Regions from separate parts of the Pseudomonas sp. LBUM1649 genome, predicted to be linked through region 1. Evidence: predicted binding sites of a transcription regulator. Region 1 holds the regulator's gene; each other region holds the start of a gene.
The links. Region 1 encodes sigma-54, which starts transcription at its own class of promoters, with help from an activator protein. Its sites were predicted from a motif close to ANTGGCATNNANNTTGCTNT; they were not measured.
Positions count from the first base shown of each region.

Region 2: the regulator sigma-54 is predicted to act here: its motif matches at 1,987-2,006, upstream of glnK (P-II family nitrogen regulator).
Region 3: the regulator sigma-54 is predicted to act here: its motif matches at 2,684-2,703, upstream of glnA (type I glutamate--ammonia ligase).
Region 4: the regulator sigma-54 is predicted to act here: its motif matches at 2,743-2,762, upstream of flgB (flagellar basal body rod protein FlgB).

Region 1 covers NZ_CP166807.1:889,767-894,537, forward strand. Annotated here, with positions in the region: gene rapZ (RNase adapter RapZ) at 1-722, opposite strand, end outside; gene ptsN (PTS IIA-like nitrogen regulatory protein PtsN) at 725-1,189, opposite strand; gene hpf (ribosome hibernation-promoting factor, HPF/YfiA family) at 1,202-1,510, opposite strand; gene ACA058_RS03935 (RNA polymerase factor sigma-54) at 1,586-3,079, opposite strand; gene lptB (LPS export ABC transporter ATP-binding protein) at 3,264-3,989, opposite strand; gene lptA (lipopolysaccharide transport periplasmic protein LptA) at 3,989-4,537, opposite strand; gene lptC (LPS export ABC transporter periplasmic protein LptC) at 4,524-4,771, opposite strand, start outside.
Region 2 covers NZ_CP166807.1:6,446,278-6,451,048, forward strand. Annotated here, with positions in the region: gene ACA058_RS29985 (ammonium transporter) at 68-1,405, opposite strand; gene glnK (P-II family nitrogen regulator) at 1,441-1,779, opposite strand; gene ACA058_RS29995 (accessory factor UbiK family protein) at 2,201-2,461, shown strand; partial or broken gene ACA058_RS30000 (BRO-N domain-containing protein) at 2,887-3,036, shown strand; gene istA (IS21 family transposase) at 3,217-4,731, shown strand; gene istB (IS21-like element ISPsy14 family helper ATPase IstB) at 4,752-4,771, shown strand, end outside.
Region 3 covers NZ_CP166807.1:350,658-355,428, forward strand. Annotated here, with positions in the region: gene glnL (nitrogen regulation protein NR(II)) at 1-256, opposite strand, end outside; gene ACA058_RS01570 (DUF4124 domain-containing protein) at 520-1,029, opposite strand; gene glnA (type I glutamate--ammonia ligase) at 1,183-2,589, opposite strand; gene thiI (tRNA uracil 4-sulfurtransferase ThiI) at 2,918-4,372, shown strand; gene typA (translational GTPase TypA) at 4,512-4,771, shown strand, end outside.
Region 4 covers NZ_CP166807.1:5,287,327-5,292,097, forward strand. Annotated here, with positions in the region: gene flgE (flagellar hook protein FlgE) at 1-1,075, opposite strand, end outside; gene flgD (flagellar hook assembly protein FlgD) at 1,108-1,830, opposite strand; gene flgC (flagellar basal body rod protein FlgC) at 1,846-2,289, opposite strand; gene flgB (flagellar basal body rod protein FlgB) at 2,293-2,700, opposite strand; gene cheR (protein-glutamate O-methyltransferase CheR) at 3,059-3,886, opposite strand; gene ACA058_RS24460 (chemotaxis protein CheV) at 3,933-4,771, opposite strand, start outside.

The sequences.
Region 1 (4,771 bases):
CTGGCGGCAAAGCGTGGCAGCCATTTGAGCAAGTAAGTAGAAATGTCCTGGAACATTTCCTCGACATCAGGTTGTGCCGCCAGGTAATCGGCCACCGGTTGGTCGAGCCCGGACTGCTCGCGCAGTTCCGGCTTCCAGTAAGGATTGGGCAGGCAGCGCACATCGAATACCAGGTCGGCGTCGACCGGCATGCCACGCTTGAACCCGAACGACTCCACGAGGAATGCCGTACCGGGTTCCGGCTGGTTCAGCAGGCGCAGCTTGATGGTATCGCGCAGTTGATACAAATTCAGGCTGGTGGTGTTGAGCTTGAGATCGGCAAGGTCGGCAATCGGGCCGAGCAGGGTGGTCTCGTCGTTGATCGCTTCGGCCAGTGAGCGGTTGGCATTGCTCAGCGGGTGACGCCGACGGGTTTCCGAGAAGCGTTTGAGCAGGGTTTCTTCGTCGGCATCCAGGTACAGGACATCGCACTGGATGTGGCGACTGCGCACGTCTGCCAGCAACTCGGGGAACCGCGACAGGTGACTTGGCAGGTTGCGAGCATCGATGGATACGGCAACCAGCGGTTGTGCCAGCTCGGTATGTATCAGCGCTCGCTCGGCCAGTTCGGGCAGCAACCCGGCAGGCAGGTTATCAATGCAGTAGTAGCCGTTGTCCTCGAGGACGTCGAGGGCGGTACTTTTGCCTGAGCCGGAACGACCGCTGACGATGATCAAGCGCATGATTAATGACCGTTTTGCTCGTCCAGGACAACCTGATACAAGGCTTCATTGCTCGGGGCGCTGCGCAGTTTTTCGCGCACTTCCTTGCGGTCGAGCATGCTGGCGATCTGGCGTAACAGCTCCAGGTGCGCATCGGTAGCGGCTTCCGGGACCAGTAGCACGAACAACAGGTCAACCGGTGCGCCATCGATGGCGTCGAAATCGATGGGGGCGTCCAGATGCATCAAGGCACTGATGGGCGCATCACAGCCCTTGAGACGGCAGTGGGGGATGGCAATGCCGTTACCAAAACCGGTTGAGCCGAGTTTTTCACGGGCGACCAGGCTCTCGAAGACATCCTGCATGGCCAGATCCGGCACTTCGCGATGGATGAGGTTGGCAATTTGCTCGAGGGCTTTCTTTTTACTGCCGCCCGGCACGTTCACCAGGGAACGGCCGGGGGTCAGGATGCTTTCAAGTCGGATCATGGGTTGGGAGTGTTAACGACCCGTAGCGCCCTGGAGGAGGCTCTGGGTCTTTTCCTTATGCTTTTTGAGTTGTTTATCCAGCTTGTCGGTCAGTGCGTCAATTGCCGCGTACATATCGGTATGTTCCGCGTTGGCGACCACTTCATTGCCGGGAATATGCAGCGTGGCTTCGATTTTCTGCTTCAGCTTTTCGACCGTCATCGTGACCTGCACGTTGGTGATCTTGTCGAAATGTCGCTCCAATCGTTCGAGTTTTTCGCCGATGTAGGAGCGAAGAGGTTCGGTCACTTCCAGTTGGTGTCCACTGATGTTGACTTGCATACAGCTTCTCCTTCGTTGCCAGTGCATAAAGCGGCAGATCCAGATGATCTGCCACTGGAACGCTGTGGCGTGGCCCTACATCAACCGCTTGCGTTCGCTCGAAGGCGCGATCCCCAGGGATTCGCGGTACTTGGCGACGGTGCGGCGAGCCACCTGAATGCCTTGTGCCTCCAGTAAACCAGCGATCTTGCTGTCACTCAACGGCTTTTTCTGATTTTCCGCAGCCACCAGTTTTTTGATGATCGCGCGAATCGCCGTGGACGAGCATTCTCCGCCCTCGGAGGTGCTGACGTGGCTGGAGAAAAAGTATTTCAGTTCATAGATGCCCCGAGGGGTATGCATGAATTTCTGCGTGGTCACCCGCGAAATCGTCGACTCGTGCATGCCGACCGCTTCGGCGATGTCATGCAGGACCAATGGTTTCATGGCTTCGTCGCCGTACTCCAGGAAGCCGCGCTGATGCTCGACGATCTGCGTGGCCACTTTCATCAGGGTTTCGTTACGGCTTTGCAGGCTCTTGATGAACCAGCGGGCTTCCTGCAGCTGATTGCGCATGAAGGTATTGTCGGCGCTGGTGTCGGCACGGCGAACGAAGCCTGCATACTGGGCGTTGACCCGCAGGCGAGGCACCGACTCCTGGTTGAGCTCCACCAGCCAGCGTTCGTTGTCCTTGCGCACGATCACGTCGGGAACCACGTATTCGGCTTCGGTCGATTCGATTTGCGAGCCTGGGCGCGGGTTGAGGCTCTGGACCAGTTCGATCACCTGGCGCAGTTCATCTTCCTTGAGCTTCATGCGGCGCATCAGTTGACTGTAGTCGCGGCTGCCGAGCAAGTCGATGTAGTCAGTGACCAGGCGCTTGGCTTCGGCCAGCCAAGGCGTCTTGGCGGGTAGCTGGCGCAATTGCAGCAGCAGGCATTCGCCCAGGTTGCGTGCACCGATGCCGGCGGGTTCGAATTGCTGGATGCGGTGCAGGACGGCTTCGATTTCGTCCAGTTCGATGTCCAGTTCCGGATCGAAGGCTTCGAGGATTTCCTCCAGGGTCTCGTCCAGATAACCCTGGTTGTTGATGCAATCGATCAGGGTCACGGCAATCAAGCGATCGGTGTCGGACATCGGTGCCAGGTTCAATTGCCACAGCAGGTGGCTTTGCAGGCTCTCGCCGGCCGATGTGCGGGTGGTGAAATCCCACTCGTCGTCATCGTTGCTCGGCAGGCTGCTGGCGCTGGTCTGGTAGACGTCTTCCCAGGCGGTGTCGACAGGCAGTTCGTTGGGAATGCGCTCGTTCCAGTCGCCTTCCTCGATGTTATCGACCGTCGGGGCGCTTTCCTGGTAAGAGGGTTCCTGGATCTCGGTGTTGGGTTTGTGTTCGGCGCTGTCGGCCAGAGGGTCGGAATTGTCGAAGTCGTCGCCTTCTTCCTGGCGCTCGAGCATCGGATTTGACTCCAGGGCCTCCTGGATTTCCTGTTGCAGGTCCAGGGTCGACAATTGGAGCAGGCGGATGGCCTGTTGCAGCTGCGGTGTCATCGTCAGCTGCTGGCCCATTCTCAAGACTAGCGATGGTTTCATGGCAGGGGCTTAACACCTTATTCGCCGGCGCACATGCGCCATCCACTACAGGGCGCCGGAGCGCCAAACATAAGCAAATTATATGCCCGAAACCGCGGCGTTTGCCTAGAGCGCTGTAACAATAAAAAAAGGTTGATTTTTTATTGCGGCATGCGCTCGGGCGACCCGCCGGACACCTCGACGCTTACAGACGGAATTCATGCCCCAGATACACTTCCTTCACCAGGTCGTTGGCCAGGATGGTTTCAGCGTCGCCTTCGGCGATCAGTTGGCCATCGTTGACAATGTAGGCGGTTTCACAGATATCCAGGGTTTCACGGACGTTGTGGTCGGTGATCAGCACGCCGATGCCCTTGGCCTTGAGGTGGTGGATGATCTGCTTGATGTCGCCCACCGAAATCGGGTCCACGCCGGCGAAAGGTTCGTCGAGCAGGATGAATTTCGGGTTGGTGGCCAGTGCCCGGGCGATTTCCACGCGGCGGCGTTCGCCGCCGGACAGGCTCATGCCGAGGTTGTCGCGGATGTGGCTGATGTGGAACTCCTGCAGCAGGCTTTCCAGTTCCTTGCGGCGACCGGCCTTGTCGAGTTCCTTGCGGGTCTCGAGGATGGCCATGATGTTGTCGGCCACCGACAGTTTGCGGAAGATCGACGCTTCTTGCGGCAGATAACCGATGCCCGCCTTGGCGCGACCGTGCATCGGCTGGTGGCTGACGTCGAGGTCATCGATCAGCACGCGGCCCTGATCGGCCTGTACCAGGCCGACGATCATGTAGAAGCAGGTGGTCTTGCCGGCGCCGTTGGGGCCAAGCAGGCCGACGATCTGGCCGCTGTCGATGGACAGGCTGACGTCACGCACGACCTGGCGGCTCTTGTAGCTCTTGGCCAGGTGCTGGGCTTTCAGAGTTGCCATTACGGGGCCTTTTTCTCGTCGGTTTTCTTTTTCGGCTGGATCACCATGTCGATGCGCGGACGCGACTCGGTCACCTTGCTGCCCGTGGCGCGACCGGCGCTGGCCAGCTTTTTCTCGGTGTCGTAGACGATTTTTTCACCCTGGGTGACGTTGTTGTCCTTGTCAATGACTTTGGCCTTATCGATCAGAACCACGCGGTTTTGCGGAGCGAGGTACTGGATGGTCACGCCCCAGCCCTGAACCGGCTTGGTGTCGCCAGCCGTCTGCAGTTGCTCGAAGTAGGCCAGGTTGCCCACCGAAGTCACCACGTCGATGTCGCCGTTCGGGGCGCGGGTCATGGTCACCTTGTTACCGGTGACCTTCATCGAACCCTGGGTGATGATGACGTCGCCGGTGTAAGTGGCGATGCCTTGCTTGTCGTCCAGTTGGGCATCGTCGGCCTGAATGCGGATTGGCTGCTGCTGATCGTCCGGCAGAGCCCAGGCGCTCACGCTTCCCAGTGCTGCGCCCAGACTGAGCAAAATAGGGAGGGTTTTAACGAGCCTCATACTGTCCTCTTACGTTCGATAGCAGGTGTATCCTGCTTTCTTTCAAATACGCCTTCATTCCCTTGCCAGTCGATACACCGCCAGCGCCGTCGATTCTAACGTCTTGCTCGGTCTGCGCATATTGCTGCTGCGGGAACACGGTCATGCGAGTGGTGGTGATCAGCGTCCTGCGGTTTTTCTCGTCGAAACGGGTAATGCGCACCGAATCGATCAGTTCGACCTGGGTGCCGTCCG
Region 2 (4,771 bases), 1.1 Mb from region 1:
CCTTCCATGTCAAATTTCGGACAAAAAAAATGCCCGGCAAGCCGGGCAAGTTTTTTCATGCGCGTGCTTACAAGTTGTAGCCGCGTTCGTTGTGAAGCGCCAGATCGATACCGACCGCTTCTTCTTCCTCGGTGATACGCAGGCCCATGACGGCGTCCAGGACCTTGAGGATGATGTAGGTGACGATCGCGGTGTAGATCACCGTGAAACCCACGCCCTTGAGCTGAATCCAGACCTGTGCACCGATATCGGTGACAGTGCCGAAACCACCCAGGGCCGGTGCAGCGAACACACCGGTAAGGATCGCGCCGAGAATACCGCCGATACCGTGCACACCGAAGGCGTCCAGGGAGTCATCGTAGCCGAGCTTGCGTTTCAGGGTAGTGGCGCAGAAGAAGCACACCACGCCCGCTGCCAGACCGATCACCAGGGCGCCCATCGGGCCCACGGTGCCAGCGGCAGGAGTGATCGCAACCAGACCGGCCACGACACCCGAAGCAATACCCAGTGCGCTTGGCTTGCCGTGGGTGACCCACTCGGCAAACATCCAGCCCAGAGCAGCAGCGGCGGTAGCGATCTGGGTTACCAGCATCGCCATGCCGGCAGTGCCGTTGGCCGCCGCAGCGGAACCGGCGTTGAAGCCGAACCACCCGACCCACAGCATCGCGGCGCCCATCAGGGTGTAACCCAGGTTGTGCGGCGCCATCGGGGTGGTCGGGAAGCCTTTGCGTTTGCCCAGTACCAGGCAGGCAATCAGACCGGCCACACCGGCGTTGATGTGCACCACGGTGCCGCCGGCGAAGTCCAGTACACCCCAGTCCCACATCAGGCCGCCGTTGCCGGACCAGACCATGTGTGCGATTGGTGCATACACCAGGGTGAACCAGATACCCATGAAGATCAGCATCGCGGAGAATTTCATCCGCTCGGCGAAGGCACCGACGATCAGCGCCGGGGTAATGATGGCGAACGTCATCTGGAAGGTGATGAACACCGCCTCAGGGAACAACGCTGCCGGGCCGGTCAGGCTGGATGGCGTGACACCGGCGAGGAAGGCCTTGCCCATGCCACCGAAGAACGAGTTGAAGTTGACGACGCCCTGCTCCATGCCGGTGGTGTCGAACGCGATGCTGTAGCCATAAATGACCCACAGGACGCTGATCAGACCGGTAATGGCGAAGCACTGCATCATCACGGAAAGAATGTTTTTGGAGCGGACCATGCCGCCGTAGAACAGCGCGAGGCCGGGAATGGTCATGAACAGCACGAGGGCTGTCGAGGTCAACATCCAGGCGGTGTCGCCGGAGTTGAGGACTGGGGCCGCCACTTCGTCTGCCGCCATGGCCAGGCAAGGCATTACGAAGGACAACAGGGCTCCTAGCCCTGCGATTTTACGCAGAGTCATTTTGTTTTCTCCTGGGGCGTTGGGTTTGTGGCGGCTTAGATTGCGTCGGTATCGGTTTCGCCGGTACGGATGCGAATCGCCTGTTCAAGATTGACCACGAAGATCTTGCCGTCACCAATCTTGCCGGTGTTGGCCGCCTTGGTTATCGCCTCGATAACCCGGTCGAGATCCTTGTCGTCAATGGCGACATCAATCTTCACCTTTGGCAGGAAATCGACCACGTACTCCGCGCCGCGATACAGCTCGGTGTGACCCTTCTGCCGACCAAAGCCTTTGACTTCAGTAACGGTAATGCCCTGCACGCCGATCTCGGACAACGACTCGCGCACATCGTCCAACTTGAACGGCTTGATGATGGCAGTGACTAGCTTCATGAAAACTCTCTCCCGAATTTGGTGGACTTGCCCCAGGAAAACAAACCCGTCTCAAGTCTAAGCGCAGTGCCTGGCTTTGTAACGCATCGTCGGCCTTACGTGCCCGTCCGACGCCAGCTAACCGCTCCTTGCGAAACACTCCCCGCGTTTCGCCTGGCGCACTGCATTCGTCACAGCGACTGCATCAGTGCATGGGTTATCAGCATCTAAGCAGAAAGCTTGCCATCTCTACAAAACACATTGATTTCAAGCCTTTGCCAACAGATCGCGACCACTTCACAACAACACCCAACGCGTTACGCACAACAACGGTGCAATGCCGTCCGTCCGCATGCGCGAAAAGCGTGCATCCCTTGCCTGCGGAATTGACTATAGACACTGCGTGATACACTGCTTGCCATTGCTACCAGGACATTCCCCCATGCTCGCGCCCAAAGACTTCCTCGACGCCCTGACAGGCACCGCCTCCCGCCTCTTCAGCGGCGACACTCCACTGCCGAAAAGCGAAATCGAAAGCCAGTTCAAGGCGCTGTTGCAGAGCGGGTTCAGCAAGCTGGATCTGGTTAGCCGGGAAGAGTTCGATAGCCAGATGGTTGTGTTGGCGCGCACTCGCGCCCGCCTCGAAAGCCTTGAAGCGAAAGTGGCGGAGATGGAAGCGAAGCTGAACCCACCAACCGAATAACACCACGGTCCCTGTGGGAGCGGACTTGCCCGCGATTGAAGGTCGGCACGACCTTCAGCTTCACCTGTAGGAGCTGCCGCAGGCTGCGATCTTTTGATCTTAAGGCCTGCAACAATCCCGGCAACGTCCTACAAAGTTCTCATCCGCCGTCCGATTGCGCCGCGATGCTCCGGTTCCTAAGCTCACCCTCTGCTGAATGTTCAGCACTGGGTTTGGCGACCTGGATGGCATCCGACGCACCGCGACCACATTCGAACCGGAGGAGCTCTCTCCATCTCGAATTATGGCGGCTCTGCGTGGGAGACCTTCGGGTCTGCCGGTTTTTTCCGGATGCACCGGTTCGCCAACCCGCGCATAGCTGCCACCCTTTTTCGTTTGGCGACGATCAGAGGCAGTTTCCTCCATTCGAATCCGGGAGCTGTACCATGGACGAAAACTATCTAGTCCCCCACGTTTTCACTCGCCACAAACTCCACCTCCACGCCCTACTTATAGAAAACCAACCTTGGTTCAGCGCCCGCGACCTGGGCCGATTACTACGCATCTACCTCAATGACCGCCAACTCCGAAAACTTGCGGATTCCACGGGCATCCGGCCATCTATTCCATGAACATCCGGCCACTGATTCCACGATGATCCGGCCACCCATTCCACGGCCATCCGGCCACTCATAAGGCAGGCAGCAACGCAGGATTAATTCACTACCATCGACCTCTTTTATCGAAGCAGAGAGGTCGTCGTGGAGCGGTTATCCATGCGTAAAATTAAGGAAGTGCTACGTCTCAAATTCGAGGTCGGCCTGTCTGCTCGCCAGATCGCTGTCAGCTTGCAAGTGGGTCGCGCGACCATCGGTGAGTACCTCAATCGCTTTGCTGCCAGCGGGCTGATTTGGCCGTGTGCTTTGAGCGACGTTGAGTTGCAACGGCGCCTTTTTCCGCCTCCGCCCGATGTTCCCAGCGACCAACGCCCGATGCCGGACTGGGCTCATGTCCATGCCGAGTTACGTCGCCCCGGCGTCACCCTGGCCCTGCTTTGGCAAGAGTATCGGCTCACCCACCCGCAAGGCTTCCAGTACAGCTGGTTCTGCGAGCACTACCGCCTCTGGGCCGCGAAGATCGATGTGGTCATGCGCCAGGAACATCGCGCCGGCGAAAAGCTGTTTGTCGACTACGCCGGCCAGACCGTGCCAGTCATTGATCGGCGAACCGGCGAGATCCGCCAAACGCAGATCTTCGTCGCCGTCCTCGGCGCGTCCAGCTACACCTTCGCCGAGGCCACCTGGTCGCAGAAACTGCCCGACTGGCTGGGCTCGCACGTGCGCTGCTTCGCCTTTCTCGGCGGTACATCGCAGATCCTGGTACCGGACAATCTGCGCAGCGGCGTCACCAAGGCGCATCGCTATGAGCCGGATATCAACCCCAGTTACCGCGATCTCGCCGAGCATTACGGCGTAGCTGTGCTGCCCGCGCGCTCGCGTAAACCCAAGGACAAAGCCAAGGTTGAAGTCGGCGTACAGGTAGTCGAGCGCTGGATCCTGGCGGTGCTGCGCAACCGCCAGTTCTTCTCCTTGGGCGAACTCAACACAGCCATCGCGCTGCTGCTCGATCGCCTCAATCAGAAGCCCTTCAAGAAGCTGCCCGGCTCACGGCGCTCAGCCTTCGAGACCATCGACCAACCCGCACTGCAACCGCTACCAGAACATCCGTATGTCTACGCCGAATGGAAAAAGGTGCGGGTGCACATCGACTACCACGTCGAGGTCGATGGTCATTACTACTCGGTGCCATACCAGCTGGTGAAGCACCAACTCGAAGTGCGGCTAACCGCTAGGACTGTCGAGTGCTTCCACGCCAACCAGCGGGTAGCCAGCCATCTGCGCTCACCGCACAAAGGCCGCCACACCACCCAAACCGAGCACATGCCCAAAAGTCACCGCGAACATGCCGAATGGACGCCGCAGCGACTGATCCACTGGGCTGAGCAGACCGGGCCGAACACCGCTGGTGTCATCGCCTACATCCTCGAACGCCGGATCCATCCGCAGCACGGCTTCCGCGCCTGCCTGGGGATCCTGCGCCTGAGCAAACAGCACGGCGAAGAGCGGCTGGAAGCCGCTTGCCAGCGAGCACTGGCACTGGGCGCGTGCAGCTACAAAAGCCTGGAATCGATCCTGCGCCAAGGGCTGGAACGGCTGCCGCTGGCCCAGCAAAACCTGCCGTTACTGCCTGAAGAACACATCAACCTGCGCGGCCCTGGCTACTACCACTGACCTGAAAAAGGAGCACCAAAATGCTGCCCAACCCGACACT
Region 3 (4,771 bases), 540 kb from region 1:
TGAGGGCGGTGAGCATGGCTTCGCGCTTGGTGAACGGATGCGCCTGCTGGACCGCCTGGCGCAATGAATTGAGCGCTTCGGTGGATTCGGTGAACAGCTCGCTGATGAACTGCCCATGGCTGCGCTGGCCGCTGATGGCCAGGAGCATCTCCGCCGCGGGGTTCATGTACTCAAGGCGCAATTCGGCGTTGAGCAGGATGGTGGCGGTGGTCAGGTTGTCGAGCAGCAAGCGGTGTAGTGCGTCGCTGATGGTCATTCAGGACCTCTTTTGGAGCAGGGCGCGCGCATGAATAAAGCGCTGATGCGAGGAAAATGCAAAAACCAAACCAAGGCTCCGAAAAGAAGCGCTAAACCTTTGAAACGGGCGTTTGACGCTCGATTGCGTGGCGCTATGCCAGCTTTCGCGGGTAGTTTCGAACCAAAATGGGCTGCAATGTGCGCGTGGTGCAACCATTCGCACCAATATAGTGCGCCAAGCTGAATGAGGTTAGAAAAAGTTCGGAGCGAGTTTTCTATCCTTCAGCGCTTGTGCACCCGCTGCAAATTGAAGGTGACGGTAGGGCTTTGCTGCACGATGGTTTCGCCACTGACGACTTGTACTGCGAGGCTGTGCAAGCCGCGGTCGATGTTCACCAGTTGCAGGATCGGCACGTTGCCGGGTTGGCCATAAGGCTGGCCATCCAGCAACAGCTGCAGTAGATGCGGGCCTTGCAGGCGCGGTTCGATCAGCACGGTGACGGTGAAGGTGCCGTTGTTGGCGCGCAGGGCCTCGGTGGTAGGCAGGCCTGTGAGCTCCAGTACGTCGTAGGCGATGGGGGGCTGATCTTGCGCATGGGTGGGTGCGGGAGGTGCTTGCGTGGGTTGGGGCTCAACCCTATTGAGCGGTTGCAGTTCGACCGGCTGGGCGGTGACGCCGTCAGGTGGTTGATTGCTGTAGGCCGTGTTGCCCTGGGCGTCGGTGTACTTATAGATCTGCGCTGTGGTGGGCAGGGCGATCAGCAGCAGGATGAAGAGATAACCACGACCCATGAAATCGACCGGAAACGAAAGCGATGGGTTGCAGCATAGGTCAGGGGAGGTGGTTGTCCCAAGTCGTTAACATTTGGGTACGGAAATCCCACAAAAAAGGCCTCCCGAAGGAGGCCTCTTTTTTGTCACGCCGCTTGCGCAGGCGCTACCGGATCAGCAGCTGTAGTACAGCTCGTATTCCAGTGGGTGTACGAAGGTACGTACCTTGATTTCTTCTTCGCTTTTCAGGGCGATGTAAGCGTCGATGAAGTCGTCGCTGAAAACGCCGCCTTTGGTCAGGAACGCACGACCTTTGTCCAGCTCTTCCAGGGCTTCTTTCAGGCTGCCGCAAACTTGTGGGATCTCTTTCGCCTCTTCAGGCGGCAGGTCGTACAGGTTTTTGTCAGCGGCATCACCAGGGTGGATCTTGTTCTGGATGCCGTCCAGGCCAGCCATCAGCAGTGCCGCGAAGCACAGGTACGGGTTGGCAGCCGGATCCGGGAAGCGCGCTTCGATACGGCGGGCTTTCGGGCTCGACACGTATGGAATACGGATCGAAGCGGAGCGGTTACGGGCCGAGTAGGCCAGCATTACTGGTGCTTCGAAGCCTGGAACCAGACGCTTGTAGGAGTTGGTCGCCGGGTTGGTGAAGCCGTTCAGGGCCTTACCGTGCTTGATGATGCCGCCGATGAAGTACAGGGCGGTATCGGACAGGCCGGCATAGCCTTCACCTGCGAAGGTGTTCTTGCCATCTTTCCAGATGGACATGTGTACGTGCATACCCGAGCCGTTGTCACCGTACAGTGGCTTAGGCATGAAGGTAGCGGTACGACCGTAGGCGTCGGCAACGTTGTGCACGACATACTTCAGGGTTTGGGTTTCGTCGGCTTTCTTCACCAGGGTGTTGAACTTGACGCCGATTTCGTTCTGGCCGGCAGTTGCCACTTCGTGGTGGTGAACTTCGACGGTCAGGCCCATTTCTTCCAGTGCGTTGCACATGGAGGTACGGATTTCGTGGTCGTGGTCAAACGGTGGAACAGGGAAGTAGCCGCCTTTGACGCCTGGACGGTGGCCCTTGTTGCCGCCTTCGATGTCCTGGTCGGACATCCACGAACCTTGTTCGGAGTAGATCTTGAACATGGATCCGGAAATGTCGGACTTGAACTTCACTTGGTCGAAGATGAAGAACTCTGGCTCTGGACCGGCGAACACGGTGTCACCGATACCGGTGGATTTCAGGTGTTCTTCGGCGCGCTTGGCGATCGCACGTGGGTCGCGGTCGTAGCCTTGCATGCTCGAAGGTTCGATGATGTCGCAGACCAGGATCAGGGTCGGCTCTTCGGTGAACGGATCCAGAACAGCGGTGGAATCGTCCGGCAGCAGGATCATGTCGGAGGCTTCGATGCCTTTCCAGCCAGCGATGGAGGAGCCGTCGAACATTTTGCCAACTTCAAAGAAGTCATCTTCCAGCGCATCGCGAGCCGGCATGGTCACGTGGTGCTGAGTGCCCTTGGTGTCTGTGAAGCGCAGATCAATCCACTTGACGTCATGATCTTTGATGAGTTGAACCGACTTCGACATAGTGTCCTCCGGGTGGATTAGGGCTGGTAGTGGATGCCCTTAAATGTTTGTGATGCCGGCGCGAATACTCTGCCAAGGCAACCTGCCTCACAAGGGAGCAAATTGCATGCCAGTGCCCCACCATGGGTTTTTTGCCCCAATTTCACGCTTATAGAAGCGCAAAGTGCTTTAAAGCAGAAAATTTCGCCCCTTAATGTGGCGCCGAAATCGAAAGTTGACCTGTTTTGGTGCATGCAAAACCTTCTGCACATTAACTGGTCAAACCTTGAGCAATTTCCGCTATAATCCGCGCCCCCCTTTTTCGGCAGGCCTCGCGCGCGCTGTTTCCATGAAATTAATCGTAAAAGTCTTTCCCGAGATCACCATCAAGAGCCGCCCGGTACGGATGCGTTTCATCCGCCAGTTGGCCAAGAACATCCGTGCCGTGCTCCGTGACCTGGACCCGGCTGTGGTGGTGAACGGCGTGTGGGACAACCTCGAGCTGGAGACCCGCGTCAGCGAGCCCAAGGCCCTGAAGGAGATGGGCGAGCGCCTGAGCTGCATGCCGGGCATCGCGCATTTCCTGCAGATCGACGAATACCCGCTGGGTGACTTCGATGACATCGTCGAGAAGTGCAAGCAGCACTACGGTGATGCACTGACCGGGAAGATCTTTTCGGTACGTTGCAAGCGCGCCGGCAAGCACCCATTCAGCTCGATCGATATCGAGAAATATGTCGGCAGCCAGTTGCGCCGCCAGTGCGGTGCCGCCGGGATTGACCTGAAAAAGCCTGAAATCGAAGTCCGCATCGAAGTTCGCGACAAACGGTTGTTCGTGATCCACAGCCAGCACAATGGTATCGGCGGTTATCCGCTGGGTGCGCTGGAGCAGACGCTGGTGCTGATGTCCGGTGGCTTCGATTCCACCGTCGCGGCCTACCAGATCATGCGCCGCGGCCTGATGGCGCATTTCTGCTTCTTCAACCTGGGTGGACGTGCCCACGAATTGGGCGTCATGGAAGTCGCGCATTTCATCTGGAAGAAGTACGGCAGCTCGCAACGCGTGTTATTTGTCAGTGTGCCGTTCGAAGAAGTGCTGGGGGAAATTCTCGGCAAAGTCGATAACAGTCATATGGGCGTAGTATTGAAGCGTATGATGTTGCGCGCATCGTCGCAAATTGCCGATCGACTGCACATCGACGCGTTGGTCACCGGAGAAGCGATCTCCCAGGTGTCGAGCCAGACCCTGCCGAACCTGTCCGTGATCGACTGCGTGACCGACAAGCTGGTCTTGCGTCCGCTGATCGCCAGCCACAAGCAGGACATCATCGACCTGGCCAACGAAATCGGCACCGCCGACTTCGCCAAGCACATGCCGGAGTACTGCGGGGTCATCTCGGTGAATCCCAAGACCGCTGCCAAGCGCCATCGCGTGGAGCACGAAGAGAAAGAATTCGACATGGCAGTCCTTGAGCGTGCGCTCGAGAACGCCAAACTGGTACCGATCGATCGCGTGATCGACGAATTGGGCCAGGATCTGCAAATTGAAGAAGTCAGCGAAGCGCTGGCCGGTCAGATCGTTATCGACATCCGTCATCCGGATGCCGCCGAGGATGACCCGCTTGAGCTTTCTGGCATCGAGGTACAAACGATGCCGTTTTATGCTCTGAACGCTCGTTTCAAGGAACTGGACCCTACTCGCCAGTACCTGCTTTATTGCGACAAAGGCGTGATGAGTCGCCTGCATGCCCACCATTTGCTCAGTGAGGGGCATGCCAATGTGCGCGTTTATCGACCGAGCTAAGTGCCCGGGGCTGTTTGCCTGTGGCTTGCGTCACCGGCCCCCCGACGCCGCCGTCAAGCTGTAACGGCAAGGCCTGACTCTACTGTAAATCGCTGCCAAGACTTGTCAGCGCACCGAATCCTCTGATCGAGATACACAAGTGATCGAAAATCTACGCAACATCGCCATCATTGCTCACGTTGACCATGGTAAAACCACCCTGGTAGACAAACTCCTGCGTCAATCCGGCACCCTGGAGCGCAACGAGCTCAACGACGAGCGCGTGATGGACTCCAACGACCAGGAGAAAGAGCGCGGTATTACCATCCTGGCGAAAAACACCGCCATCAACTGGAACGGCTTCCACATCAACATCGTGGACACCCCGGGCCACGCCGACTTCGGCGGCGAAGTTGAACG
Region 4 (4,771 bases), 2.3 Mb from region 1:
CAATCGGTTTGGTCTGGTAGTTGCTGAAGTTGGCCAACAGCACACCGCTGCCGTCGATGGTCAGGTTGGTGATCTGACCCGTGGCATAACCGTTCTGCACGGGAATGGACCGTGCGGTGTCGGCGTTGAACTGAGTCGTGTTACCCATGGCAATCGTCAGGCCTGCCGGATCGGCGGCTGCACCATTGGCCGTCCAGACGCCATCCTTGACTGTGCCCGGGGTCCAGTCGGTGATTTTCAGCTCATTACTGATCACCGGGGCAGGCGTTGGAATGGTCGGAGGCACGGTGGGTGGAACCGGCGTGCTGACCGACACCAACTTGCCCGATGTGTCGAAGGTCATGGTCGAAGCGATTGGCGGCGTCGCAGCGTCCGTCGGGTCGCTGCCGTCCGGATTGCGATCATCGATCAGGGTATAGGTATCCCAGGTGTTCGGCCCAGTCTTGACCATGTACTGATCCATGGTGTGCTGGTTGCCCTGAGTGTCGAAAACCGGAGTACTGAACTGCTTGGTGAAGGTTTCCGACTTGCTCGGGTCGAACTTGTTGGCCGCCACAGTCTGATCGATCACGGGAGCCGTAGCGTTCAGGTTGATCGTCGACGACACCGCGGTGGTGGATTTCGGCGCCAGGTTGGACGTGTCGATACGCAGGTCAGTCAATACGCCGTTGACAATCTTGCCATTGGCATCCACACCGTAGCCTTGCAGGCGCGAGGTACCATCGCTGTTGGTCACGAAGCCTTCCTTGTCGACCTTGAACGTACCGGCACGGGTGTAGGACAGCGAGCCGCTGTTGTTCAATACGAAGAAGCCTGAGCCATTGATGCCCATGTCCAGCACATTACCGGTGGCGCTGATATCGCCCTGGGTAAATTGTTGGGAAACGTTGGCCAGACGCACACCGCTGCCGACGACCTTGCTGCCCGTACCCAGTTTGGACGCCGAGTACACATCTTCGAATTCTGCGCGGGACGATTTGAAGCCGGTGGTCGCAACGTTGGCGATGTTGTTACCGGTGACGTCCAATTGTTTGTTGGCGGCATAGAGACCGCTAAGGCCGATGTTAAAAGACATATTCCACTCCTTTTGTGCCGCGTTAGTCGGCTCTATATACCAATGGTTTGCACTTTGGACAGGGCGACACTGCCGAGCCCGGCCAGGTTCAGCATCAACTCACCACCGGTCTGACTGATGGTCACGCTGTTGACCGTTGCCGGCAGGTTGGTGACCAGTGCCACGCCCTTGTCATCGATGGTGGTGTTCGCCGCAAAGGTATAAGTACCCGATTCGACGACCTTGCCAGCATCGTCCTTGCCATCCCAGGTGAAGCTGCTGGTGCCGGCTTGCTGATCGTCCAGGCTGATGGTGCGGACGGTCTTGCCATCCTTGTCGGTGATTTTCACCGCCACTTCAGCCACCGACTGCGGTATCACAACCGAACCGGTCATGCCCTTCGTGGTGTCGACCACGACCTTGTCGCCCGGCGCGATGACTGAACGCCCGACCAGTGCCGAAGCCTGCAACGCCTGGGACGAGTTGTAGTTGCCGGCGATGCCGGACACGGTCTCGTTGAGCGTGGTGATGCCTTCCAGGCTGCTGAACTGCGCCAGCTGCGCCACGAACTCGCTGTTGCCCTGAGGCTCCAGCGGGTTCTGGTTTTTCAGCTGGGTCACCAGCAATTGCAGGAACGCATCCTTGCCCAGGGCCTTTTTGCCCGTGGCACTACCCGCCGCCGATGCCAGGCTATCGGAGTTGGTATTGGTCTTGATCGAAGAGTTGGCCAGGATGTCGTTGAGGCTCAAACCACTGGTGGTATCGGTAACACTCATCTGAGTCGCCCCTTATCACTGACCGAGGGTCAGGACCTTCTGCATCATGGTCTTGGCGGTATTCATCATTTCGGCGTTGGTCTGGAACGAACGGCTCGCGGAAATCATGTCAGCCATTTCTTCCACCACGTTGACGTTCGGGTAGAAGACATAGCCCTTGGCATCGGCGGCCGGATGGTTCGGCTCGTAGCGTGCTTCAAGGTTGCTTTGGTCTTCGACCACGCCCAGTACCTGTACGCCTTGACCGGCCGCGTCCTGGTTCTGGAACAGCGAGTCGCTGCCACCGCCTTGGCCGCCCTGGAACATGGTGGCGAACACCGGGTGACGCGCACGGTAGGTCTGGTCGATGCTCGACGAGACAGTCTCGGCGTTGGCGATGTTCGAGGCCACGGTGTTCAAGCGCGTGGTCTGGGCACTCATGCCGCTACCGGCAATGTTGAAAACACTGGATAGAGACATGACTTACTCTCCGCGCAGGGCTGACACCAGCCCTTTGAATTTGCTGTTGAGCAGGGTGAAGCTGGCCTGGAAGTTGACGGAGTTTTCCGCGTAGTTCGACTGTTCCAGCTGGGCGTCCACGGTGTTCTGGTCGATCGACGGTTGCATCGGCGTGCGATACATCAGCGACTCATCGCCATTGCCCAAGCCTTGGGCTTCGATATGACGACTGTTGGTCTTGTTCAGGGCGAAGGTGCCGTTGCTGGCTTTATCGTTCTGCGCCTCGAGCACTTTCGAGAACTCCAGGTCCCGAGCCTTGTAGTTCGGGGTGTCGGCGTTGGCAATGTTATTGGCCAGGACTTCGGCACGCTGAGCGCGGAAGCCCAGCGCCTTTTCGTGAATACCGAGCGCTTTATCGAAGCTGATGCTCATGTCGGGAAACCTTCGGCTGACCTGATTTTTCGTAGGATGGACATAGCAAGCGTCATGCCAATTCACAAAACCCCATAAACCGGGGCTTTGCGGGCACCGGCCCATGCGGCAACGACAGAAAAGCGGCAACCGGTTTCCGCTGGATGCCGCTTTTCTGCCGCATCTCAACCTCAACACCGATCAACTGTAGGAGCATGGCTTGCCCGCGATGGCGGTGTGTCAGTCAATAATGATGTTTTCTGACACACCGCCATCGCGGGCAAGCCATGCTCCTACAGGTAGCGGCGACGGCGAATAGTTATCAGGCATAAAAAAACGGGAGCCCCTGAGGACTCCCGTTTTTTAAAGCGTTAACGAATCACTTCGCCTGGTAAATAATCCCCGGGCTGCACTGGACCATCTGGTAATGATCCGGCAATCCGTTCAGCGCTTCGGAAGCACCGAGAAACAGATAACCTCCCGGCTTCAACGTGCTGTGAATGCGCAACAGGATGTCCTTCTTCACTTCGGCGGAGAAGTAGATCAACACGTTGCGACAGAACACGATGTCGAACTTGCCAAGGCTGGCGTAGCTGTCCAGCAGGTTGAACGAGCGAAACTCGACCCGGCTCTTGATAGGCGCCTTGATCGCCCAGCGCCCCGGCCCCTTAGGGTCGAAATACCGCTGCAGCCGCTCGGGAGACAGGCCGCGACCGATGGCCAGGCTGTCGTACTCGCCACTCTTGCAGTTGTTCAGCATGGTGCCGGACAGGTCGGTGGCCACAATCTGCACGCCCATTCTCAACTGCCCGGCATTGAACCGCTCGAACTCGTCGATGGACATCGACAGCGAATACGGTTCCTGACCCGACGAGCACGCCGCCGACCAGATCCGCAGACGCTGGCCGGGACTGGCCTTGATCGCTTCGGGCAGCACCTTGTTCTTCAAGACTTCAAACGGATAGGTATCACGAAACCACAGGGTTTCGTTGGTCGTCATCGCATCCACGACCATCTCGCGCAACCCGCTGCGCGGCTGGGTCTGAATGCGCTGGACCAGCTCACCCAGGGACTTGATACCCTGCTGCTCCATCAGTTTGTTGAGACGGCTGGAGACCAGATACTGCTTGTTTTCACCGAGCAAAATGCCACAGGCTTTTTCCAGGAACACCCGGAACTGTTCGAAATCCAAATTACCCGTAGACAATGCTGCCGCCTCTAAAATCGTGTTGACTGCCGGGGGCCGAACGCCCCTAGCTGATGTCTGCTGCTTTGATCCGGTCGACTACCCGGGATGCCAGGTCATCAGGACGGAATTTGGCCAGGAAGTCATCGGCACCGACCTTCCTGACCATCGCCTGATTGAACACACCCGACAACGAAGTATGCAGGATGATATGAAGCTTTTGCATGCGAGGGTCGTTGCGGATCTCGGCCGTGAGGGTGTACCCGTCCATTTCCGGCATCTCGATGTCGGAAATCATCATCAGGAACTCCTCCTCCGGCTTCTTGCCCTCGTCGACCAGTTTGCGCAGGTAATCCAGCGCTTGCCGACCGTCGTTCAACGCCACCACTTCAACACCGACCGTTTGCAGGCAACGGGTGACCTGTTTGCGCGCCACCGACGAGTCATCGACCGTCAGCACGCGCAAGGAGAGCGCCTTGTGCTGGGTCTCGACATCCACCACGCCGGCGGAAATCGCTTCCGGGGTCGGAGCCACTTCCGCCAATACCTTCTCGACGTCGATGATTTCCACTAACTGGTTGTCGACCCGGGTCACAGCCGTCAGGTAGTGATCACGTCCCGTGCCCTTGGGTGGCGGATGAATCTCCTCCCAGTTCATGTTGACGATGCGTTCCACCGAGCGCACCAGGAATCCCTGGGTCTTGGTGTTGTACTCCGTGATGATCACGAAGGGGTTGTTCTTGTCCTTCAAGCCACCGGAACCGGTCGCCATCGCCAGATCAAGGATCGGAATGGTCGCCCCCCGGATATTCGCCACGCCACACACAACAGGACTGGACTTGGGCATCAACGTCAGTTTGGGGCACTGCAGCACCTCCCGCACCTTGAACACGTTGATCCCATACA